DNA from 3 places in the Kitasatospora sp. NPDC093102 genome. Region 1 is predicted to be linked to each of the others. Evidence: riboswitches for the same ligand, from Rfam matches in the RefSeq annotation. Region 1 holds a riboswitch; each other region holds the start of a gene.
What was found. A riboswitch is a leader RNA that binds a small molecule or an ion and turns the genes downstream of it on or off. The one in region 1 is predicted to bind cobalamin.
Positions count from the first base shown of each region.

Region 1 (3,264 bases):
GGACCACGCCGCCGGCCGGCTTCAGCACCCGGTAGACGCAGCGCAGCAGGGTCGACTTGCCGCTGCCGTTCGGGCCGACCAGCCCGACCACCTGCCCGGCGGCGGCTGCCAGGCTCACCTCGTGGACCAGCCGGGTGCCGGCCAGCTCCACCGAGACGGCGTCGACGGCGAGGTCCTGGGCCTGCGCCGGTCCGGTCGCACCGGTCATGCCGGCCGCCTCGGTCACGCCGGTCATCGGGTGCCTCCGAAGGCCTGGCCGCGGCGGCGCATCATCACCAGGAAGGCGGGCACGCCGAGCACCGCGGTGAACACCCCGACAGGCAGTTCGGCGGGTGCCAGCAGGGTGCGCGAGGCGATGTCCACCCAGACCAGCAGCAGCGCCCCGGCGAGCGGCGCGATCACCAGCACCCGGCGGTGCCCCGCGCCGACCAGCATCCGCGCCAGGTGCGGCACCAGCAGCCCGACGAAGCCGATCGCCCCGCTGACCGCGACCACGGTGCCGGTGACGGCGGCGGTCACCACGAACAGCTCACGGCGCAGCCGGTCCGGGTCCACGCCGAGCGAGGCGGAGGTCTCGTCGCCCATGGCGAGCGCGTCCAGCCGCCCGGCGGCGCAGGTCAGGTGGACGAGGCCGGCCAGCACCGTGACGGCGGCGATCGGCACCTTGCCCCAGGTGGCGCCGCCGAGGCTGCCGAGCAGCCACATCATGGCGTCCCGGGCGGCCTCGCCGCGGTCGGCGGCGAAGACCATCAGGGTGGTGGTGGCGGAGAAGCCGTAGGACAGGGCGGTGCCGGTGAGCACCAGGCGCAGCGGGGTGAGCCCGTACGCGGTGCGGGCGGCGAGGTAGACCAGCGTCATGGCGGCCAGTGCGGAGCCGAAGGCGGAGGCGGAGACCGCCCACACCCCGAGCGAGGCGAAGGCGCCGAACAGCAGCACGGCGTTGGCGCCGACGGCCGCGCCGGAGGAGATGCCGAGCACGAAGGGGTCGGCCAGCGCGTTGCGCACCAGCGCCTGGACGGCGACCCCGCAGGCGGCGAGACCGGCGCCGACCACGGCGGCCAGCACGGTGCGCGGCAGCCGGATCTCCCAGACGATCGCGTACGCGGCCGCCTCGCCGGCGTCCAGCCGGCCGCCCGTCAGCCCGGCGCCCAGCAGTCGCAGCACGCGGGGCAGGCCGAGCCCGGAGGAGCCGAGGGCGACCCCGCAGACCAGCGAGAGCAGCAGCGCGGCGGCGAGGCCGGCGGCGAGCGGGACGACGGGTATTCGACGAGCGGGCGGGCCGACTGCACGGTTCACGGGTGCGCCTTGCCTCGGGCCGCGGGTGCGCCGGGGCGGGCGCGGGCCGGAGGCGTGCCGGGGCGCCGTTCCCCTCGCAGTCCGCGGCGAGTTGTCGGGAGGTCGGCGACCGAGGGCGATCGGGCTGGCGCGGTCGTACGGGCTGGTACGGGCCGTGCTCACCGTTGCGGGTCAGCGCCGGATTCACACCGGACTTCCCCCTCGGACGCCCTGGCAGCATAACAGCCGCTCAGGGCAGGCAACCCTTACCGCGTCGGACCGGACGTGAACGCACGACCGCCCCCGTCCGGCGGTGCGGACGGGGGCGGCCGGGTGGCGACGCGTCAGGCTCAGGCCTGCTTGGTCTCCCAGAAGATCTTGTCGACCTCGGCGATCAGGTCCAGCAGGGCCTGGCCGGTGGCCGGGTCGGTGGACGCCTTGGCGGCCGAGGCGGCCTTCAGGGTGTCGTTGATCAGCTGGTGCAGCTGCGGGTACTTCTCGAAGTGCGGGGCCTTGAAGTAGTCGCTCCACAGCACCGAGATGTGGTGCTTGACGGCCTCGGCGCGCTGCTCCTTGATGATGATGGCGCGGGCGCGGAAGTGCGGGTCCTCGTTGGCCTGGTACTTCTCCTGGGTGGCCTTGACCGACTCGGCCTCGAGCTTGGCCTGCGCCGGGTCGTACACGCCGCAGGGCAGGTCGCAGTGGGCGTGGGCGGTGGCGCGCGGTGCAAACAGACGAGAGAACATGGGAGTCCTTCCTTAGATCGTCTTCCCGCGCCCGAGATTACCCTTCCGCCCTCCCGGTTTCGCGGTCGGGCGGCGGGCCTAGGGCAAAAGACGGACCCGGAAACGGGGTATTCCGGACATCGAGCAGGTGGCGGTCCGTGCGGCAGACTGGGGGCGGGCGGATCGGGAGGAGGAGTCGTGGCGCGGAGCACGCGGCCGGAGGGCGCCGGAGCCGGGAGGCAGGGCCGGGACGGTGGCGCGCTGCCGTTCGGGCTGGTCGACGTGGCGGGGCCGTCGATGGTCCCGACCCTGCGCGAGGGCGACCAGCTGCTGGTCCGCTACGGCGCGCCGATCCGGCCGGGCGCGGTGGTGGTCTTCCGCCACCCGTTCCAGCAGGACCTGCTGGTGGTGAAGCGGGCCGCCGAGCGCCGGGCCAAGGGCTGGTGGCTGCTCTCCGACAACCGCCCGGTGGACAGCGACAGCCGCAGCTACGGCGCCGTCCCGGACGAGCTGGTGCTCGGCCGGGCGCTGCTGCGGCTGCGCCCGAGCCCGGCCTGGCTGGCGCCGGGGCGACGGCTGGAGCGGCTGCTGCTCGCCCCGCGGCTGGCCCGGGTGCCGGGCCTGGCCCGTCGGCTCGGCGTCTGGGTGGAAGAGGTCTAGGGCGCGTTCCCGGCTAGGCGCGGGCCGCGGCTTCCGCCTCCTGGCGCTTGCGGGCCCGGTAGGCGGCCACGTTGGCGCGGGTCGCGCAGCGGTCCGAGCAGTAGCGGCGGGAGCGGTTGGTCGAGGTGTCCAGGTAGGCGTTGCGGCAGGGCGCGGCCTGGCAGATGCCGAGCCGGTCGGCGCCCAGCTCGGTCAGGTGGACGGCCAGGCCCATGCAGGCGACGGCGCTGAAGTGCGCGGTGGCGGTGGGCGAGTTGTCGGCCAGGTGCAGGTGCCAGCGCGGCCGCCCGGCGTCGTCCAGGTGGTCGTGCCCGGAGATCAGCGGGCTGACGGGGTACTCCATCAGCAGGCTGTTCAGCAGGTCGACGCCGCGGACCTCGTCGCCGTCGGCGGCGGCCTCGAAGACCCCGCGCAGCCGGGTCCGCACCGCCCGCAGCCGGGGCAGGTCGGACTCGTCGGCGAGGGCGGCGGCCCGCGAGGAGTCGGAGAACAGGCCGCGCACCGCCTCCACGGAGGTCAGCGTGTCGGTGCCGCGCTCGGGCTCCTCGGTGTTCACCAGCCGAACGGCGAGATCGGCGTAGGCGGCGAGCTCCACAGGGGTCCT
Region 1 is NZ_JBFBFA010000003.1:260,543-263,806, forward strand. It holds gene AB0O11_RS06850 (ABC transporter ATP-binding protein) at 1-208, opposite strand, end outside; gene AB0O11_RS06855 (iron ABC transporter permease) at 232-1,296, opposite strand; cobalamin riboswitch at 1,419-1,558, opposite strand; gene sodN (superoxide dismutase, Ni) at 1,626-2,021, opposite strand; gene sodX (nickel-type superoxide dismutase maturation protease) at 2,298-2,660, shown strand; gene AB0O11_RS06870 (CGNR zinc finger domain-containing protein) at 2,674-3,255, opposite strand.

Region 2 (3,264 bases), on a different contig from region 1:
CCCATGTTGGCGATGTCGCGGTCGCGCAGGTTGATCTCGGCGGGCGAGCCTGCGCCCTCGCAGACCACCACGTCGTAGCGGCGGCGCAGGTCGGCCAGGCACTCCAGGGCGCGCTCCAGCAGAACGGGCTTGCGCTCGCGGTAGTCCAGTGCGCCCACCTCGGCCACCGGCCGGCCGAGCAGCACCACCTGGCTCCGGCCGTCCGCGCCCGGCTTCAGCAGCACCGGGTTCATCGCCGCCTCCGGCTCCACCCGGGCGGCCTGCGCCTGCATCGCCTGGGCGCGGCCGATCTCGGCGCCGTCGGCGGTGACGAAGGAGTTGAGCGACATGTTCTGCGCCTTGAACGGCGCGACCCGCACGCCCTGGCGGGCGAGCCAACGGCAGATCCCGGCCGTCACCACGCTCTTGCCCGCGTCCGAGGTCGTCCCCGCGACCAGCAGCGCGTTCGTCATGCCCTTCCCCTCTTCCCCAGGAACGCCCGCAGCAGGACGTGCCCCGCGACCGTCGTACCCAGCGCCAGTGCGCCCACCCGCCGGGAGAGCGCGCAGGCCCGCTCGATGTCGTCCACCGTCACCGGCCGCAGCTCTGCGCCCAGGACCGGCCGGTGCTCGATCCGCTCGCCGTACTGCAGCGTCCCGCCCAGCCGCACGCCGACCGCGCCGGCGAACGCCGACTCCGCCTGGCCCGCGTTCGGGCTCGGGTGCGCGGAGCCGTCGCGCCGCCAGACCCGCCAGGCCGTCCGGGGCTCGGGTGCGGCGGCCACCGTCAGCAGCGCCGTCAGCCGGGCTCCCGGCCAGCCCGCCAGGTCGTCCAGCCGGGCCGAGGCCCAGCCGAACCGGGCGTAGCGCGGCGAGCGGTGGCCCACCATGGCGTCCAGGGTGTTCACGGCACGGAAGGCCAGCAGGCCGGGGGTGCCGGCCAGGGCGCCCCAGGTCAGCGCGTTCACCACGGCGTCGGCCGTGTTCTCGGCCACCGACTCGACCACCGCCCGGGCGATCTGCTGCCCGTCCAGCGCGCTCGGATCCCGCCCGCACAGGTGCGGCAGCCGCTCGCGGGCGGCCGCGAGGTCGCCCGCGGTCAGCGAACGGCCGATGGTGCGCGCCTCCCGGGTCAGCGAGGTGCCGCCGAGCACCGTCCAGGTCGCGGCCGCCGCCAGCGCAGCCCGGCCCAGCGGGCGCCGGCCCACCGTACGGTCCAGGGCGAGCGCGCCCGCCGCCACCGCGCCCACGCACAGCGCCGTGTACCCGGCCCCGGCACCGCGGTCGTCGCGCCACAGCCTCCGCTCCAGCCGGGTCGCGGCGGTGCCGAAGACGGCGACCGGGTGGCCCCGGCGGGGGTCGGCGAAGCGGGCGTCGGCGGCGTAGCCCGCGACGGCGCCGAGCGCGAACGCGGCGGCGCAGGTCAGCGTGCGCGGAGACGGAGAAGGTGCCGGCGGGGTCATCGGTGGCACGGCGGAAGGCAGCTCGGAGTCCGGCGGGGCGGGGCAGCCTGCATCGCGTGCGTGTCCTCACTCAGGGTCCGCGCCCTGGATCGACGTGACGGGGGCGAGAGTCTCCTGGCTTCCGGGTCGAACGCACTCCCGGAGCCTTCCAGCGGCCGTCGACGGCCCGCCGTGGCGATGTTCCGAGCGTGCTCCCCGGTGACAGTGGCGGGACCGCGCCGGACTTCCACCGGCTTCCTCTCCATGCCTCCGTTTGGCCCCAGGATCCCATCACGGGCCCGAACCGGGAGTCAACCGAGGTCGCGGAGGGGTTGGTCACACGCGGGCGCCGCCGACTGACACCCTGTGGGATCGCCCAGCGCGGCATCGGCCCGGTGCCGCTTCGCGCGTTCGGCGGCCGGTGCCGTATCGCGCTCCACGGCGGCCTTCCGGTGGCATGCTCCGCGGAAGGCCCCCCGTCGCCCCATCGTCGACTCCTTCACCGCCCGCTGCCGGCCTCTCCCCGGCACCGTCGGGTCGCCGCTGGGGTCACCCGGACGGCCTAGCCCGGTGGCCGGGCGGGCGGGGCGCCGGTGGACTGGTGCTCGAACACCGTCCGGTCCGTGACCAACAGAGCGGGGAGCGAAATGCGATGGGGAACCGCCGCCGTCGTGGCGGCCGCAGCGGTCGGGGCCGCCGTGCTGGTGATCGGCCGTCGGGCCTCCGAGCAGATGGTCCGTCCGGCGACCGCCGTCCAGGAGTCCGGTCCGATCCTGGTCCACAGCCTCGCCCCCGGCCGGGTCACCTTCACCCGCAGCCCCGAGAGCCTGCGCCCCGGCCGCTGGGCGGTCGAGTGGGCGGACGGTGGGCACGCGGTCGTCGAGGAGGTCCTGCGCAGCGACGAACGGGGCGTCACCCGCCGCCTGGTCCGTGCCGACCGGGGCACCCTCACCGCCGGTACCGAGGTCCGCCTCACTCCCCGGGTCCACCTCGGCGACCCCACCGAGGCGTTCGGCCTCGCCTTCGCCGACACCATCGCCGAGGGCGAGCTCGGTGCGCTGCCCGCCTGGCAGCTCGACGGCAAACGCGGCACCTGGGTGATCCTGGTGCACGGCCCCGAAGCCGACCGCCAGCAGACCCTCCCGGTGCTCCCCGTCCTCGACCGGCTCGGCCTGCCCGCCCTCGCCGTCACCTACCGCGGCGACCAGGGCGCCCCCGCCTCCCCCGACGGGCTGACCCATTTCGGCGAGACCGAGTGGCGAGACATCGAGTCGGCGGTAGGGCTGGCGTTCGACAGCGGTGCGGGCGCGGTGATCCTCTACGGCTGGTCCCTCGGGGCGACCACGGTCCTCCGGACGGCGGCCCGCTCCGCCTGGTCGCACGCCATCCGCGGGCTGATCCTCGACTCGCCCGTGCTCGACCTCCCGGCCTCCGCCCGCCGGGACGCCGCCCGGGCCGGCTTCCAGGGCGTCGCCGCCGAACTCGGCGCCCTCGCCGCCGAGGGCCGCACCGGCGTCGACCTCGCCGACTTCGGCCGCATCGCCGAGGGCACCGACCTGCGCGTGCCCACTCTCCTGCTGCACAGCCCCGAGGACCGGATAGCCCCCTTCGGCAGCGCGGAGAAGCTGGCTGCCGCCCGCCCCGACGTGGTCAGCCTCCAGACGTTCCCCGGCGCCGACCACGCCACCCTCTGGAACACCGCCCCCGACCACTACACCGAGCTCCTCCGCCGCTGGCTCACGCCGCTGCTGTAGCCCCCCCTGGCCGTGCGAGCGGTTTCGGCTGAGCCCCACCGGGTTTTCCGGCGAGGATTCCGCCGTCCACGAATGAACGTTTCTGCCTTT
Region 2 is NZ_JBFBFA010000037.1:68,327-71,590, forward strand. It holds gene AB0O11_RS31005 (cobyric acid synthase) at 1-452, opposite strand, end outside; gene AB0O11_RS31010 (cobalamin biosynthesis protein) at 449-1,441, opposite strand; cobalamin riboswitch at 1,549-1,682, opposite strand; gene AB0O11_RS31015 (alpha/beta hydrolase) at 2,068-3,174, shown strand.
Region 2: it holds a riboswitch for cobalamin, as region 1 does, so the genes downstream of both, AB0O11_RS31010 (cobalamin biosynthesis protein) here and AB0O11_RS06855 (iron ABC transporter permease) in region 1, are expected to answer to the same signal.

Region 3 (3,264 bases), on a different contig from region 1:
GAGCCGTGGTCGCCGATCACGCAGTCGGCGGCGACGAGTGCGGCCTGCCAGCCCTGGTGGGGCGGGATCAGGCGCAGGCCCATCCGGCGGGCGTCGTCGAGCAGCGCCTCGGGGTCGTGGCGGCTCCACACGTTGGGGTGCAGGACGACGGCCACCGTGTACTCGTCGGCGGGCAGTTGGCGGACCAGCCGCTGGGGCAGGTCGGGACGGCTGCCGAATAACGAGTGCTCGCTCCAGGTGGAGCTGACGACGACGAGCCGTCGGTCGCCGGTGGCGCCGAGCGCGGCGCGGTAGCCGTCGCGGGAGCGCCGGCTGCCGAGCATCCGGTCGAAGCACGGGTCGCCGACCACCTTGGCGACGTCGAGCGCCTCGGGGCAGGAGATCCGCAGCCGGTCCAGCTGTTCGGGGTGGGAGAGGCCGAGGACGTCCACGAACACCCGTCCGCGGTGGGTGAGTTCGTTGCGGGACAGGCCGGCGGCGCTGATCGTGTCGCCGGTGGACTCGGTGACCAGGCGGTTGTAGCCGGCGCCGTGCGGGAGGACGACGAGGCGGGCGTCCAGGCGGTGCATGGAGGAGTGGACGGCGCAGGCGACGGCCAGGTCGAAGTGGCGGCGGACGGCGTCCTCCCAGTCCAGCACGGTGAAGCCGGGCAGGCCGTGGAGGTACTCGTCCAGGGCGCGGTCGGCGAAGGCGGAACCGGGGTTGACGGTGAAGTAGAGGTCGATGCCGTGCGGGCCCAGCAGGGAGAGGACGTCCAGGACCCGGGTGGCGGAGGTGAGGGTGCGGGCGACCGCCAGCACGCGGGCCTTGACCGGGTCGGTGTTCCAGCGGTCGGCGGGCCAGGCGTGGGGGTGGGACGGCACACCATGATCGTACTGGCAGGGGCGGCCTCCGGCGCGCCGCGCCCTTCCCGGGAATCGGCCGGCCCGAGGGGGAGTCAGCCCGCGGCCGCGCTGGGTTCGTGGTGCTCGGCGGCGGCGCACTCGTCCAGGAGGGGGCGCATGGCGTCGTCCACGAGCCGGTAGCGCACCACTCGTCCGTCTCGGTCGCCGGTGACCACGCCGGCCGTGCGGAGCAGCCGCAGGGCCTGGGAGACGGCGGGGTCGCGCATGCCGGTGGCGACCGCGAGGTCGGTGACGGCGAGCGGGCCGGCCCGGTGGAGGGCCAGCAGCAGGGCGAGCCGCCCGGGGTCGGCGAGCAGGGAGAACCGCTCGGCCCAGGACCGGACGTGCGCGGGGTCGCCGATCGCGGCGATGGCCTCGCAGACCCGGTGCCCGTCGATGGTGCGGTGGCCCGCGCGGTCGGCCGGTACGAGATGCATGCGGACATTCTTGCAGGCGGATCCCTGTGATCCTGGACACCTGCGCAGGTGCGCAGCCTTGCACGGGTCGGGCCCGGCCCCTACGGTGTAGCCCGCCGTGGTGCTCGGGAAGACCGGTGACGGACCCTCAGGGGTCCCAGCCCGGAGCGGCCCTCGCCACTGTGATCGGGTCGTTCCTCCGCCTGCGGAGGAACGTCGGCCGTACCCACGGAGCCACTGGGCGCCTCGCGCGCCTGGGAAGGCGGGTACGGGCGTCCCGTAAGCCAGGAGACCGGCCACGGCATCTCACGAGGTTTTCCACGAGGTGCTGGAGCGTGATCTGCAGATGACCCTGCCCGAAACCGTTGCCGCCGGGGCGAAGACGGCCCCTTCCGTCCTGCCCGCCTTCAGATGGCGGCGCGAGGACACCGTCCGTACGGCCGGGTTGATGACGGTGATCCTGGCCATGCACGTGGTGGCCTTCGGAACGCTGATCTTCCTGGTCGCACCCGAGAAGTACGCGGTCGGCACCCAGGTCTTCGGGGTGGGCCTGGGCATCACCGCGTACACCCTCGGCATGCGGCACGCCTTCGACGCCGACCACATCGCGGTGATCGACAACACCACCCGCAAGCTGATGGCGGACGGCAAGCGGCCGGTCTCGGTGGGCTTCTGGTTCGCCCTCGGGCACTCCTCGATGGTGGTGCTGATGGCCGCCCTGGTGGCGGGCGGCGCGCAGTTGGCGAACACGCTGATGGACGACGAGTCGACCACCCACAAGTGGCTCGGGATGGTCGGCACGACGGCCTCCGGCGCGTTCCTCTACCTGATCGGCGCGCTCAACCTGGCGGCGCTGCTCGGCATCCTCAAGGTGTTCCGGGCGATGCGGGCCGGGCGGTTCGACGAGGAGGAGCTGGAGGCGCACCTCGACTCGCGCGGCTTCATGGCCCGGGTGCTGAACCGAGCGACCCGTTCGATCACCCGGCCGGGGCAGATGTTCCCGGTGGGCATGGTGCTGGGCCTGGGCTTCGACACCGCGACCGAGGTCACCCTGATGGTGATGGCCGGCTCGGGTGCGGCCTCCGGCCTGCCCTGGTACGCGATCGTCTGCCTGCCGCTGCTGTTCGCGGCCGGGATGAGCCTGTTCGACACCCTGGACGGGACGTTCATGAACTTCGCGTACCAGTGGGCCTTCGCCAACCCGGTCCGGAAGGTGTACTACAACCTGACCATCACTGGTCTGTCGATCGCGGTGGCCTTCATCATCGGCACCATCGAGCTGGTCGGGGTGCTGCACGAGAAGCTCGATCTGACCGACCCGGTCTCCGGGTTCATCGCGGACATCTCGCTGGACAACGTCGGCTACGCCATCGCCGGGCTGTTCGTGGTGGTCTGGGCGATCGCGATCGGGTACTGGAAGCTCGCCCGGGTCGAGCAGCGCTGGACGCCCGAGAACTCGTGACTCAGGCGGCCGCGAGCAGCAGCGTGCCCGCGACGGCGAGCTGACCCTGGTCCACGACGGTGCGGACCATCCGGTGCCGGCCGGCGGCACGGTCTCCTTCGACGCCTCGTACGCGCACGTCTACCGCAATACGGGGGAGCGGGTGCTGCGGCTGACCATGGTGGTCTCCGTCCCGCCGCCGCGCTGAGCCGTCGAGCGGACGGAACGGCGCCTCCCCGGGCTCGGGGAGGCGCCGTTCGTGTGTGCGGGGTCAGCGCTCCTCACGGAAGTCGACGTGCCGGCCGGCCGCCGGGTCGTACTTGCGCAGGACCATCCGGTCCGGGTCGTTGCGGCGGTTCTTGCGGGTCACGTACGTGAAGCCGGTGCCGGCGGTGGAGCGGAGCTTGATCACCGGGCGCAGTTCGCTGCGGGCCATCGGGCGTCCTCCTGGGGTCCGGGGTGCCGGGTCTCGTGCGTCGGGCCGGGACCGTACACCGAAATGGAAGCCATTTTCGTGCATTCC
Region 3 is NZ_JBFBFA010000007.1:126,942-130,205, reverse strand. It holds gene AB0O11_RS12770 (hypothetical protein) at 1-863, opposite strand, end outside; gene AB0O11_RS12765 (metalloregulator ArsR/SmtB family transcription factor) at 938-1,321, opposite strand; cobalamin riboswitch at 1,403-1,616, shown strand; gene AB0O11_RS12760 (HoxN/HupN/NixA family nickel/cobalt transporter) at 1,647-2,762, shown strand; partial or broken gene AB0O11_RS12755 (cupin domain-containing protein) at 2,794-2,949, shown strand; gene rpmG (50S ribosomal protein L33) at 3,013-3,177, opposite strand.
Region 3: it holds a riboswitch for cobalamin, as region 1 does, so the genes downstream of both, AB0O11_RS12760 (HoxN/HupN/NixA family nickel/cobalt transporter) here and AB0O11_RS06855 (iron ABC transporter permease) in region 1, are expected to answer to the same signal.